Regions from separate parts of the Fusibacter sp. JL298sf-3 genome, predicted to be linked through region 2. Evidence: predicted binding sites of a transcription regulator. Region 2 holds the regulator's gene; the other holds the start of a gene.

Region 1 (7,576 bases), 890 kb from region 2:
TTTGCCTCCTTTTGCGTTATGATGTCGAGCACGGTTTCGTCGTCAAGCGTCGCAAGGCGCCTGTAGCCACTGCCTTCAAAGCTGAGGTCAAACTGACACAGCGCACTGTACGTACAGTAGTCACAGCTTGTAAAGTTGCCCAGTTGACAGGGGTCGACCCGCATATCGCCGTCTAATATAGCCGTACCGATGGTGCGCACAGTCTCCTCTACCCAAAGCATCAGGGCGTTAAACTGCTCCAAATTGACGACTTTTGAGTCCTTGGTAAATGTGCCGTCGGTCTTAAACTTGACTTTAATGACGTCGGATTTCCCCGTTTCGGCAAGTGCGCCATCCAGTTGTTCCAAGACTTCCAAAGTGTCCAAACTGAGGCCGTCCATTTTGAGTTGCGCCATGACCTCGCCGGCGACGACTTCTCTGACTTGGGCGGTGCTTTCAATGAGCGGGTCGTCAATTTTAAAGTAATACGCCCCCGCCGGATACACGGCGTTGGCTCTAAAGTAAGACGGCTGCCCCAGGCTCGCCTTGAGATACACCATAAGTTGCATCTGCAAACCGTAGTATATATCCGTCAAGGACAAACTTTTACTGCCTGATTTGTAATCGATAATTTTAATGTAGTGTCCGTCGTCTAAAGCCATGATGTCGATGCGGTCGATAACCCCGCGCAGAAAAATCTTGTGACCATTGCTGAGTTCAATAACAATAGGCGGCACGCTTTCAGCACCTTGTCCGAACGCCAGCTCAAAGGCCTTCGGCTCGAAGCCCCCTTGCATCAAATGGTGTTTCAGGGTGAGTGCCGCGCGCTTTGACACGCGTTTGAGCTTCTGTGCCATATACTGATAGCTGAACTTGGATCTGTAAAGGTCCGCGTCGACCATTTGGTCTACAATAGAGTCGATAAGCGCTTCACAGGTTTCTTCATCGACGTTTTGCCACGAGAGGCCTTCCTCAAACAACTTTTTACCAAAGTTTTCGAGAGCGCCGTGGAAAAGCACCCCGACATCGGGATAGGCGACTTTATAAGGTTTGAGCACCTCGGGTTTGAGGCCCGTCTGTACAAAGAACTTAAACGGACATTGCACGTAAGTCTCCAGTCTAGAAACACTGGTTCTAAGCGGCGTCGGATAAATAGACGCCACTTGTTTGCCGTCGAGTCTACCGACACTGTTATCGTGGCGAAGGGCGGTTATCAGCAAATTGTAGCGCGTCGGCTCATGTGCTTCAAACCAAGCGAGCACATCGAACCAGTGCGGGTCAACCTCATAGCCGTCCATCCATTTTCTCAAAACCACTGCAAGGTGACGGTATGTCGCCGCCTTGCCATACACCCAGTACGGCTTGCCAGCGTCGTCCACCAGCGCGCGCCGATCCGGCTCAAACGCCAGCGGACGATCGATTTTCTCCATTTTTGACACCAGATAAGACGGCCTCAATGTGCGCCCCTCTGAATCTGAGGTCGCATAGCTCAAATAGAGACGCTCTGACGGCCGCGTAAGGGTGGTGTAAAGATTAAAAGCCTCCTTGTCCAAAAACATCTTCTGGTCGGCGATTATCGATGCGCCGCTTTGATTGAGCAACTGTTTTTCAGTCTCTTGTATCAGCTGCGCCTGACCGCCGCTCTCGGGCAATACCCCGTCGTTGACGCCAAGCAAGAATAAGACTTTTATCGGATGGGCTTTCGAGCGGTCCATACTGCCGACGAGCACGGTGTTTTCATCTAAAGGCAACTTGCCGATTTCCACAGTCTCCAGCCCAGTCTCTACCAGTTGTACAAACGCATCGTACGCCATGCGCTCTTCCCCCATAAGTGCCACCATCTCATCGATCAGTTGAATAAAGGCGTTCCATATCTGTCCAAAAGCCTGCGCTTTATCCGATGCCGCTTCCAGTTCAAACCGCGCCACTAAGTCTTGTATCCTAACGTAGACGTCGGCGTCGAGAAGGACTTCGTACAAAGTTTTGACATACGTCGATACCGTCGACGGCTGTTTTTTAGACAGCTTGTAAAGCGGTTCAAGCCATGTGGCTACAGTAGCCCTTATGGCGTCTAGAGCTTCCAGCGAAACCTGACCCGTAGGGGGCTTTTCAAAGGGCTTGAACAGCTGACTGAGTGTGACACCGTTCTGCTTGATGTAGAATTCAAAGGCATACACCTCGGCATCTTCAAAGGGGGCAAAGCCCGTTTTAAGCAGCATCAAAACACTCTGCAACTGCCTGTACGCCATCGGTGCCTTTAACAAACTGAGCACAAAGTGGACAAAAGGGTTGTCCATCACCCCCACCTTGGTATCTAGGAAAAATGGGATGTCGTAGAGTTCGAACAGCCGTGTGACAGTGGCTTCGTAGGCGTCTAGGGCATTGGTGACCACGGCGATGTCTTTGTAGGCGTAGCCGTCGCGTTCCATGCACTTTAAAATCTCCACACAGCAATGCGCCACTTCATTTTCTCGATTGGCCGCTGCGAACCCTTTGATGCGCCCGTCGTTTACGTCGTGTGCCACATAGGGATACTGCATCACTTGAAGTGCCAGAGCGTGCTGACGTTCCCAAAGGTAGTTGCCGTCGAAGCTTTTGATTTCAAAGTGCACCAGTCCTTCGGCGATTCTGTCGAAGGTGCGCTGTGTGTGTTTAAAACAAGTATATGGCGTGTCTTCGCCATCGAGTGCAAGAGAGACCGTCAGCTTTTTGCAGCGCTGTGCAAGTGCCTGAATAACGGCGTGTTCTTGTGCTGTAAAACTGTCAAAACCATCTATATAGAGCGTCATTCCCTTTATTTTTTCACTTTGATCGATGCCCTCTATCAACGCCTCGTACAAATCTTCGTCGTCGAAATACGCCGTCGATTTTGCCGCTTCATATGCGCGCATAATGGTGCAAATATCGTTGAGCTTTTGCTTTAATATCGATGACGGTTCTAATTTTTCCGCAGCTTCCTCAAGGTGTTCTGGTGTCATCTGACTTTGCTTGAACTCTTTAATCAAGTCTAAAAAGCGCGTTAAAAAACCGGCTTTGTCAAATGCGTTTTGATATATTTTTAACAGGTCTCTGTTTGTCGTAAACAAATTTCTGAGCAGCATTTGCTTGCCGGTTTCGGTTATCTTCACTTTATCGAATTGTCTTGTTTCCTTGAGCACTTGATGTGCCAGCCTTTTGATACTGACCACCTCGACACCTAAAAACCCTTTTGTTTCGATGGCCTTTATCAATTGTTTTTCGGCTTCAAGCGTATACTGTTCCGGAACAATCAACATGATTTCATGTGCCGATCCCGCTTCAATAGACGCCTTCATTTCCTGAAATATGGCGGACGTTTTCCCGCTTTTTGCCTTACCCAAAAACAACCGTACCATGGCCCACCTCCCTAATGTGATATTGTTTCATTTTATCATTTAATGCCGAGCCTTTCAAGGCGTGCCACCTTGCCTAAACCCGCCGCCTTCGATATAATAAAATCAACTGAGGAGGTCTCTATGAAATACGTACGCATTTGTGCGCGATGGGTTCTCGCCATCGGCATCGTCTGTAACTTGCTCCTATTGAGTTTTGAACACTACGCACTCAACGACGCCTACTATACCAAACAGTTTTTAAAACTGGAAGTACACGAAGCTATCGGCCTATCGACTTCAGACCTTTCAAAAGTCAGTCGAACATTGGTCGACTATATGGACGGCGAAATCCCCACACTAGATGTCGACGTCTATTTAGAGGGACGCCAGCAACCTTTTTTCAATGCAAAAGAAATCCAACACATGGTCGATGTGAAACAACTTTTCGACTGGGGCAAACGCGTTTTGTTTGGCGCTCAGTTGGCGATGCTAATAGCTATTGTCGTCATTGCACTCACCGGTGACCGCCGGAGCGTGCTAGGGGCCCTAAAAGCGGCGTTGCTTATTTTAACGCTTCTAATCGTTCTCGGTGTCGGCGCTGCCGCACTGGACTTCAACGCGGCTTTCGTTCAATTTCACGAAATATTTTTTCCAAATGACCTCTGGTTGTTGAATCCCCTTGAAGACCGCTTAATTCAGCTGATGCCCCTCGAGTTCTTTATTCAATTTACTCAGATTTGGTTGGCGACTTGCGCCGCCTTATATCTTGGGCTTGGCGGCATCTATTTTGCACTCCGCCACTACCATAAGAAAAAACAACTTTCAGAAATTCCAGACGCTCGTTAAAATCACAGGCATACTAAAAAACGCACTTATCGAAAGAGTCGTTGCAAACCGACCTTCGAAAGTGCGTTTTTTTAATTGTGAACGCTACAGGACACTAGAGCCCCTTGCCTGAATCGGTCATTTCGATTAGGGCCTTTGGAAACATATTAAAAATCGTCTGCTGCATCAAATACGTTTCTTCAAAGCGAATGGCCCAAGCGTGAAGAATGGACAATACCGATGAAAAAGGCAGTTTCTTGGTTTGGTAAAGAGACACTTGGTCGAGAAAAAAAGCCTTCTCTTCAGCGGTTAGCCCCTTTTTAAAGTACCCGAACAAATGCAACAGCATATTGACGTTTTTACCGATGCTCGGATGCGCGTTGTAAATGACACTCAATGTCTCGCCATAAGCCTTGACAACTGCTTCAAGTGTCCTTTTTTCATGGTTGGCCACAATGCCGCCGAGTTTTTTCAACGCCGATTGATTGTACGCCATCATAAGGTACTTGTTTTCACTGTGAAAATCCACCAACGGCTTTAACCGCTGTTTTTCACACACTTCAGAAGCAACCGCCCTAAAACGGCTGCTTAAAAACACCGTCATAAAAAAGTGTTCTCTAATATTAAAGTGCTTGAGGCGACCTTCGTCTTCTACGAGTACATGGGCAAACTTTGCCTTTACTGCCGCGCCGAAAAAGCCGGCAGTTTTTTCCGGTAAACTCGGTTGTTTGCCTGCACCACTGTAGAGCTTAACATCTTTAAAGCCACAGGTGGGCGACTTGCATTTGAGGATGACGCCGTCAAAAGTCGACGCCTCTTGTGCCTCTAAAAAAGCATCGATATAAGTATGCATCGCTTCTGTGCGGTCCGTACCGCTGTAGGAATCGATAAGCCTTTTTTTGCCGTCTATACGCGCCACGCGAACTGCCTCTCTCGGCGAAGGGAGACCGATGCCCATTTCGGGACAAACCGTCACAAAATCGACATAAGGCTGTAAATGTTTGATGGTAGTGTTTTCAATAACACTACCATCGTATCGACATTTACAATGTTCCAGACATGCGCTACATAAAATCTTTGGTCTGTTATTTGACATAGTCTCTGACTTTAAAGCCTCTTTCATTTAATCGCTCGACAATCTTATCGATGTCGCCCCCTTCAAGGCGAATGGAAATTTCCTGAATCCCCATGACTTCAGTATCCAGAAGCGCAATGTTGCGAATGTTGCCGTCGTTGCGCGCGATAATATCGGCGATACGCGTCAAGATGCCTTTGAAATCATCAGTGATAATGGAGATTTTCGAGTGTTTCAAACCGTATACTTTTGTAAGGATACCGAAAAGTGCATTTTGTGTCACAATGCCCACGAAGTTGCCGTTGGCCTCGACTACTGGCAAGAAGCGCACACGATTTTTGAAAAAGATGTCCGCTGCTTCTTCAATAAGCAATTCAGGGTCTACAGGTGCCACCTGATTGTGAATAAACTTAGAAACCGGTCTCTCTAAAAATGTATCGATGTCGTCCGCTTTTTCACTAAAAAACGTATCGTAAATAAACTGCTTTGACAGGAAGCCGATAAATTTCTCGCCTTCTGCTACTGGTAAAGACAAAAAGCCATTTGACTCAATGAGTTCGATTGCCTTTTTTGCTGTATCCGTTGGTTGTAAGATGGTCAATTTTTTAACTGGTGTCATGATTGCTCTAATTTTCATAGGGCTTCTCCTTTCCTCTTTCACATATTTATAGCCAAGCGGCTAAAAGTTCGCTCTCGTTTCTTTCATTATCATTTATGCCCACATCTCGTGAGATATAACAATTGTATCATAGATTTAATGACTATTGGTTGAAAATTTTTATAACCCAACAGCGTGTCAGCACTCTAATCGGTTGAGTGCTAATTTTTATTGACTTTTTGAACAATGCGCTTTATCATTATGGTTAGAATGATAAAAAAGGAGTGATACTATGCAAAATGAAAAAGGCAATTTGTCTATTCACAGTGAAAATATTTTCCCAATCATAAAAAAATGGCTCTATTCCGACCACGATATATTCGTACGTGAACTGGTTTCCAATGCCAGCGACGCCATTACCAAACTCAAAAAGCTCAGTACGATGAACGAAGCGACTTTGGCTCAAGACGAGACGTTCGCCATTCACGTCGAACTCGATGCCGAAAAGAAAACCCTCACTTTTTCTGACAACGGCATCGGTATGACCGACGAAGAAATCAAAAAATACATCAATCAAATCGCTTTCTCTGGCGCCGAGGACTTTATTGAAAAGTACAAGGACAAGTCAGACAAAGACCAAATCATCGGTCACTTCGGCTTGGGCTTTTATTCAGCTTTTATGGTTGCGGAACAAGTGGAAATCCACTCGCTGTCTTATAAAGACGGGGCAGCCCCTGTTATCTGGCGCTGTGACGGCGGTACTTCTTATGAAATGACACCGGGTACCAAGACCACTAGAGGGACGGACATCATCCTCCACATCGGCGAGGAAGGCCAGTCATTCCTAGAAGAATACACGCTTCGCGATACACTTAACAAATACTGTTCATTTATGCCTTACGACATTTATCTAGAGGTCGTCGGCAAAGAACCGGAAAAAAATGAAGAGGGCGAAGTTGTTGAAGAAACACCGGAGCCCCTCAACACAACGACGCCGCTCTACTTAAAGTCGCCTGGCAGCTGTACAGATGAAGATTACAAAAACTTCTACAGAGATACTTTTAAAGATTTTAAAGAGCCGCTGTTCTGGATTCACCTCAATATGGACTACCCGTTCAACCTCAAGGGCATCCTGTACTTCCCTAAGTTGAACACGCAGTTCGATACCATTGAGGGGCAGATTAAACTGTACAACACGCAGGTTTTTATTGCCGACAACATCAAAGAAGTTATTCCGGAGTTTCTCATGCTGCTTAAAGGGGTTATCGACTGTCCGGATCTCCCACTTAATGTGTCGAGAAGTTCTCTTCAAAACGACGGGTTCGTCCGCAAGATTTCAAACTACATCAGCAAAAAAGTGGCAGATAAGCTCAACGGCCTGTTTAAAACCGAACGCGAAGCGTACGAAGGCTTCTGGGAAGACATCAATCCATTTATTAAGTTCGGCGGTTTAAAAGACGACAAGTTCTACGACAACGTCAAATCGGCCTATCTGTTTAAAACGACTGACGATACGTTCGTCACTTTGGAAGAATATTTGGAAGCCGCTAAAGACAAACACGAGAACAAAGTGTTCTACGTCACCGATACAGTCCAACAAGCACAATACACGCGACTGTTCAAATCGCACGACCTATCTGCCGTCATCCTCGATCACCCGATTGACAACGCCTTTATTTCGCATTTAGAAGCGAAAAACGAAGGGGTGACGTTCTCGAGAGTCGACGCCGATATCAACGCGCATAT
Region 2 (7,576 bases):
ACAATTTGAACGCCGCCGGCACCGTGTCGCGTAAACAAATTGCTGACGGCTTCTATACACACCGCTGTTGTATTGACATTAACTTCATACCAACTCATCTTATTTCCTCTTCTCATTTAAGATCTTGTCCGCACTTTTTTGCCAACGGCAAAAAGCCTACGCAGAGGTAGGCTTAATGCAGTATTTTAACTGAGTGCATCTTTCATTTTGTCAAAAAAATTCTTATCGTCTTTCTTACTCTTCTTGCTTTTTTTCGGTTGCTCCACGATGTCGCTTTTCTTTTTTCCGGTAAGCTCCGCTTCAAAGGCTTCAAGCAGTTCTTTCTGCTTTTTATTTAGGTTCTTAGGAATGTCGACGAGCACTTTAACATACTGGTCGCCACGACCGTAGCCGTTTAATACCGGGATCCCCTTGCCGCGCAGCTTAAACTGCTTACCACTCGGCGTCCCTTCGGGAATGGTGAACTTTACTTTGCCGTCTAGTGTCGGCACCATTACCTCGGCGCCGAGTACAGCATCTGCATAAGACACCCAAAGGTCATAGTAGACATCGTTTTCTTCACGTCTAAACTCTTTGTGGGGCTTAATTCGGATAATGACAATTAAATCGCCTCTCGGCCCGCCATTTTGTCCGAGGTCGCCCTCGCCTCTCAACTGTAGGTTGGCACCGTGGAAAACACCTGCCGGAAGCTCGACTTCGCGTTTTTTACGCTTCTTGACGATGCCCTTGCCCTTACAGACAGAACACGCTTTTTCAAAAGTCTCCCCTTTGCCTTTACAGGTACTACAAACCTTTACGTTAATGGTTTCGCCGAAAAGAGAGCGCTGTGCATAACGCACTTCACCTTTGCCGTCACAGGTTGGACACGTATTGGTCTTTGTCCCCGGCTCGTTGCCTTTGCCGTGACAGTGGGTACACTCTTCCGTTCTCAAATATTCGATATCGACTTTCTTTCCGAAAGCCGCTTCTTCAAAGCTCAAAGCAACGTCTACATGGACGTCTTTCCCTTTTCTTGGCGCATTGCGTCGATTGCCTGAACCACCAAAGCCAAAGCCGCCGCCAAACATTTCATTAATGATGTCCTCGAAGCCGCCGAATCCTTGGAAACCACCGTAGCCACCGCCACCGCCGGCATTCTGATTGACGCCGGCATGGCCGAACTGGTCGTACAAACGTCTCTTTTCCGGATCGCTTAATATTTCGTATGCTTCGTTGATTTCTTTAAACTTGGCCTCTGCTTCAGGGTTATCTGGGTTTTTGTCAGGATGATATTTCATAGCGAGCTTGCGATACGCTCGCTTGAGTTCATTTTCATCAGCATTTTTTTCTACGCCAAGCAACTGATAATAGTCGCTTTTACTCACGCTAAAACCGCCTTTCTTTTTTGGTCTTGAAACTTACAAGGCACCGTTAAGGTGCCTTGTGACTTTTATTAGTCTACCACTTCGTAGTCTGCTTCGTCAACTGAATCATCGCCATCAGCTTGTGCCTCAGCGCCGCCTTGAGCTTGTTGCGCTTGTGCTTGAGCTTGTGCGTAAAGACGTTCTGCAAGGGGTTGGAACGTTTTTGTAAGGGCTTCAAAGTCCGCTTTGATTTTCTCCACATCGTCGGCCTTCATAGACTCGCGAAGGGTTTCAATCTTTGCAGCAACTTCTGATTTTTCAGCTTCTGTAGCTTGTTCCCCTAAATCGTCAAGTGATTTCTCAATTTCATAGATCATGTTATCGGCTTTGTTGCGTTCTTCAATGAGTTCTTTTTGCTTTTTATCTTCTTCTGCAAATTGCTCTGCTTCTTTTACTTTCTTTTCGACTTCGTCTTCTGAAAGGTTTGTTGTCGCCGTAATTGTAATGTGTTGTGACTTACCAGTACCGAGGTCTTTTGCACTGACGTTTACAATACCGTTGGCGTCGATGTCAAATGTAACTTCAACTTGTGGCACGCCTCTTCTAGCAGCAGGAATGCCGTCCAGTTGGAATCTACCGAGTGTCGTATTGTCAGCTGCCATTTGTCTCTCACCTTGTAAAACGTGGATGTCAACAGCTGTTTGGTTGTCAGCTGCGGTTGAGAAAATTTGGCTTTTCTTTGTTGGAATTGTTGTATTTCTTTCAATTAACTTCGTTGAAACGCCACCGAGCGTTTCAATCCCAAGTGATAACGGCGTAACGTCGAGAAGCAAGACATCTTTTACATCACCTGAGAGAACGCCACCTTGAATAGCTGCACCAAGAGCAACACATTCGTCAGGGTTGATGCCCTTATGTGGGTCTTTTCCGATGAATTTCTTAACCGCATCTTGAACCGCTGGAATTCTCGTAGAACCGCCGACGAGGATAACTTGCTCGATGTCACCTGCATTTAGGCCGGCATCTTTAAGCGCTTTTCTCGTAGGCTCCATAGACTGCTCCACAAGGTGTTTGGTCAATTGCTCAAACTTCGCTCTTGTCAAGTCGATGTTGAGGTGAAGTGGGCCTTCAGCTGTCGCAGTGATAAACGGCAAGTTGATGTTTGTAGACTGTGTAGAAGACAGTTCTTTTTTCGCTTTTTCAGCAGCTTCTTTAAGTCTTTGAAGAGCCATTTTATCTTGTCTCAAATCGACATTGTGTTCAGATTTAAAAGTTTCAGCAAGGAAATCCATAACCACGTTGTCGAAGTCGTCGCCACCGAGGTGGTTGTTGCCGTTTGTCGCCAATACTTCGAAGACGCCGTCGCCAATTTCTAAGACAGAAACGTCAAATGTACCGCCGCCGAGGTCGAATACCATGATTTTGTGCTGATTGTCTGTCTTGTCGAGGCCGTAAGAAAGAGAAGCTGCTGTCGGCTCATTGATAATTCTCTTAACTTCGAGTCCGGCGATTTTACCAGCGTCTTTTGTCGCTTGTCTTTGAGCATCCGTAAAGTAAGCTGGTACAGTAATAACTGCTTCTGTTACTTTTTCGCCCAAATAGCTTTCTGCATCCGCTTTTAATTTTTGAAGGATCATCGCTGAAATCTCTTGTGGTGAATACACTTTGCCGTCGATTTCCTCTTTATGATCTGTACCCATCTCTCTCTTAATTGAGATAATGGTTCTGTCTGGGTTTGTAATCGCCTGACGTTTTGCCGTTTCGCCGACAAGTCTCTCGCCTGCTTTTGTAAAAGCAACTACAGACGGTGTGGTTCTATTCCCTTCTGCGTTAGGGATAACGACGGCTTCGCCGCCCTCTAATACAGACACGCATGAATTTGTTGTACCTAAGTCAATACCGATAATTTTACTCATAATAATAAGCCTCCTTAATTACGCTTTTCTATTTTATTTTACTCGTTAACAAGATACTTTAACCATACTTGGTCGAATGACTTTGTCGTTCAACGTGTACCCTTCTTGAAGGACGTCGACGACGATTTCACTGTCGCAGCCCTCTACCGCTTCGGTCATCACGGCATGGTGTTTTTGCGGATCAAAAGCTTCGCCTTTGGCTTCAATTTTCTTAACGCCGTTTTTGCTCATAAACTCCTCTAGAGACTTTTGAATCATCCCTAAGCCCTCGACGAGTTTTTCATCAGCTGTCTCTACAGCCAGTGCTCGACCAAAGTTGTCGATAATCGGCAGCAAATCCTCCACAAGGCGTTCTGTGCCGTACTTGACGAGATCTGATTTTTCCTTCTCTACGCGACGCTTGTAATTTTGAAACTCTGCGTTAAGCCTCAAATACTTGTCGTTCATGGCTTCCAGTGCCGCTTCAGGGCTTTCTGTCGACTTTTCTTCCTCTTGAGGCGTCGTCTCTGTTTCGGCAGCATTTTCTTCCAAGATGTCTTGTTCTAACTTCTCATTCGTCTCCATCTCAACCTCTTTTTTTCTTCTTTTTTTATATTGTCGTTTGTTCATAATCTCACGCACCTTAATCACTTATAAACTAATACCTGAGAAAACATCTGATAACGTGTTGCTAATGTAGTTCACAATGGACACCACGTTGCCGTAGTCCATTCGCTTCGGTCCTATGACCATAATCTTACCGTCGCTCTTGCCGTCCACCCTGTAGGAAGAGCTGATGACACTACAGTCCTCCAACAAGTCGACGCCAATCTCCGAACCGATTTTAATGGTCAATTTATTTGAAGGGACGCCTTCGAGCATGTACTCGAGGTTTTCATGAGTCTTTAAGTACTCAAATACCCTTTTGCTCTTTTCCGGATCGCTGTGGGTCTGTTTGGAGAGGATGTTTGTAAGGCCGTCCACATAAAGTTCCGTTCCGTTGAGCGATTTGAGTGCGTCTCTCAATATCGGAATCAAATAATCGACGAAATTGCCGTAATGCTGCATCCGCTCTTTAATTTTAATCATCGCTCTCACATCAATTTTTTCAATGGTCTCTCCAACGAGAAACATGAGGAGCGTATCCGCTATTTTATCGAGAACGATTTGATCTGCATTGGATATGGCGAGTTGAATATTCTTAACGACGCCGGTATCCGTGACGATAATCAGTAAAACGCGCTGATCAGTCACCTTAATCATTTTCAAGTTCGCAAGTTTGCATTTGTTAAACTTAGGAATGCTCACCACTGCGACCATCTGCGTAAATTCAGATAAAATCTTGGCGACTTGATGGGCGATGTCGTTGGCTTCTATCACTCGGCTCAAGAGCAAAGACTGTATCGTTTCTTTTTCCTCAATGCCGATGGTATGCTCGTTGAGCATAGCGTCGACATAAAGTCGATAGCCCAAGTCCGACGGAATCCGTCCCGCTGAAGTATGTGGCTGCATCAGATAGCCAAGTTCTTCTAAATCGGCCATCTCATTTCGAATCGTCGCCGAGCTAATCCCCAGCGGGTACTTCTTCGAGATGGTTCTAGAACCCACCGGTTGTGCCGTGGTGATAAAATCGCTGATAATCGCCTCGAGTATTCTAAGTTGTCTTTCAGAAATCATAGCATCACCTCGTTGTTAGGCGGTTGTTAGCACTCGAAATTAATGAGTGCTAATTTCTATAAATAATATACCGCAACCCCAGGGCACTTGTCAATGGGGTTTTTGTTTATTTGCATTTCGTTTACAAAAAAGCCACAAACACTTGATTGGACAAGTCGCGACCAAGTGCCGTCAACTTGAGACGTTCTTCAGTAACGGATACAAGCCCCTGTTTCTCCAACCGCTCTACCGTTTTGCTATGCGCCGCCATAAAGTCCACCCCATACCGCTTGTTGTACGCTTGGAAGTCCAACCCTTCATTAAGGCGTAACGTCAGCATAATGGTCTCAAACAATTCTTCCTCTCGATCGATAAACTGATTCTCACAAATGGGTTTTTCCCCTTTTTCAATTTCACTAACATAAATTTCAGCATCTCTGAAATTGGCGTAGCGGCAATCGCTGAACTTCGCATGTGCCGATGCACCAAACCCCAAGTACGGCGCATTGTGCCAATAAGTCAAATTGTGCTCTGAAGCAAAACCCGACTTGGCAAAGTTTGAAATTTCGTATTGTGCATAGCCGTTTTTCCCCAGCACCTCTATCATTTGATGGTAAAGAGCACGTTCTGTTGCATCGTCCATCGCGGTGAAGGTGCCCGCTTTCTCCATATCAAAAAGCGGCGTGCCTTCTTCTACTTTCAAACTGTACGACGCAATGTGTTCCGGCTCTAAATCGATAACCGTCTCCAATGTTTTTTGAAATTGCAAAGCGGTTTGCCCCGGGAGACCGAACATTAAGTCCACATTGATGTTTTCAAACCCGGCAGCTCTCGCAGCGCTGTAAGCACGTTTAAAAGTCGCGTAATCGTGCACCCTGCCAATGGTTTTAAGCACATCGTCGTCAGTGGCCTGTAGGCCAATACTGAGGCGATTGATGCCCATTGCCTTGTACGCCGACAGCTTTAACGGCGTTAAGCTCTCCGGGTTGCCCTCTAACGTGATCTCCGCCGAGGGTTTAATCTCAGCATACCGCTTTAAACGGCTCAATAGGCGCTCTATAGCCGTCGCCTCTAAAACAGAAGGGGTGCCGCCGCCAAAGAACACCGATTTTATAACGACGTCTTGAAGAGTCATCTCATAGAGATCGATTTCTTTGAGGAGCGCTTCAATATAGGCCTCTTGAGAAACTTTAGAAGCGTTTACTGCGTTTGAGGCAAAATCGCAGTAAAGACATTTGGAAGCACAAAATGGGATATGGACGTAAACCGCTACTTCTTGCATAACTCTCTCCTTATTGTATAAGTTCTCATTGAGCTGTTCTATCATCTATAAAGAAAAGCCGACACTTCTGTCGGCTTTCATTTTAATTATCATCGAACTTGAGAACGGATAAAAATGCCTGCTGTGGTACTTCTACGGTACCGAGTTGTCGCATTTTCTTTTTACCCTCTTTTTGCTTCTCTAATAATTTTTTCTTACGGCTGATATCGCCGCCGTAGCATTTTGCAAGAACGTCTTTACGCATAGCGCTAATGGTCTCGCGTGCGATTACCTTATTGCCCACAGCCGCTTGAATCGGAATAACAAACATCTGTCTCGGGATGACTTCCTTTAAACGCTCACAGATAACGCGCCCTCTAGAAACCGCTTTCGTTTGATGAACGATCATCGAGAAGGCATCGACAACCTCTTTGTTTAAGAGGACGTCCATTTTAACGAGATCCGACACCCGGTACTCGAGGAACTCGTAGTCGAGTGACCCATAGCCCCGCGTCTTGGATTTTAAAGCGTCAAAAAAGTCGTAAATAACCTCATTCAACGGCAACTCATAGTGTAAGACGACCCGTTTCGGATCGAGATAATCCATGTGCACCATGTCTCCGCGCCTGTTCTGACACAGTTCCATAATGTTGCCGACATACTCGTTGGGTACAATGATATTTGCCTTAACAATCGGCTCTTCCATTTGCTTGACTTCTGTAAGCGGCGGCAAATTGCTCGGATTTTGAATCATAAGTACTTCACCGTCGTTTTTCGTAACTCTGTAAATAACACTTGGTGCTGTTGCGATGATGTCGAGATTGAATTCTCGGTCGAGACGTTGCTCGATGATTTCCAGGTGTAAAAGTCCTAAGAAGCCACATCGGAAACCAAAGCCCAAGGCTACAGACGTCTCGGGTTCAAATGACAAGGCGGCGTCGTTGAGTTGAAGCTTTTCAAGTGCATCGCGCACTTCGTCGTAGCTTTCACCTTCTGCAGGGTAAATCCCACAATACACCATTGGGGTCGCCTTTTTGTAGCCCGGTAACGGTTCATCTGTAGGTTTTTGCGCCTGTGTAATGGTATCCCCCACGCGACAGTCCTTTACATTCTTAATGCTCGCAGTGATGTAGCCGACATCGCCGGCTCTGAGCTCATCCACCGGCAGCGGTCCCGGTACGTTGACGCCGACTTCGACGACTTCAAACTTTTTCCCGGTGGCCATCATCAAGACTTTATCACCTTTTTTAACAGTGCCTTCGACGATTCGAACGAAAGCAACCGCACCTTTATAGCTGTCGTAGTAAGAATCGAAGATCAACGCCTTAAGCGGCGCCGTCTCGTCGGCATCAGGCGCGGGCACATCGGCGACAATTTTCTCCAAAACGTCTTCTATATTCAGGCCTTCTTTAGCTGAAACA

What was found. Region 2 encodes HrcA, which represses chaperone genes, less so after heat shock. Its sites were predicted from a motif close to TGTTAGCACTCNNNNNNNNNGAGTGCTAACA; they were not measured.
Region 1: htpG (molecular chaperone HtpG) is a predicted target of HrcA. The motif match lies at 6,027-6,057, and genes of this name have one in related genera.

The regions. Positions count from the first base shown of each region.
Region 1 is NZ_CM132608.1:3,158,243-3,165,818, reverse strand. Features, by position in the region: gene ACR6HW_RS15125 (PD-(D/E)XK nuclease family protein) at 1-3,353, opposite strand, end outside; gene ACR6HW_RS15120 (TIGR01906 family membrane protein) at 3,474-4,178, shown strand; gene ACR6HW_RS15115 (YbgA family protein) at 4,273-5,253, opposite strand; gene ACR6HW_RS15110 (CBS domain-containing protein) at 5,243-5,869, opposite strand; gene htpG (molecular chaperone HtpG) at 6,123-7,576, shown strand, end outside.
Region 2 is NZ_CM132608.1:201,518-209,093, reverse strand. Features, by position in the region: gene prmA (50S ribosomal protein L11 methyltransferase) at 1-98, opposite strand, end outside; gene dnaJ (molecular chaperone DnaJ) at 186-1,364, opposite strand; gene dnaK (molecular chaperone DnaK) at 1,433-3,259, opposite strand; gene grpE (nucleotide exchange factor GrpE) at 3,305-3,868, opposite strand; gene hrcA (heat-inducible transcriptional repressor HrcA) at 3,890-4,915, opposite strand; gene hemW (radical SAM family heme chaperone HemW) at 5,037-6,176, opposite strand; gene lepA (translation elongation factor 4) at 6,259-7,576, opposite strand, start outside.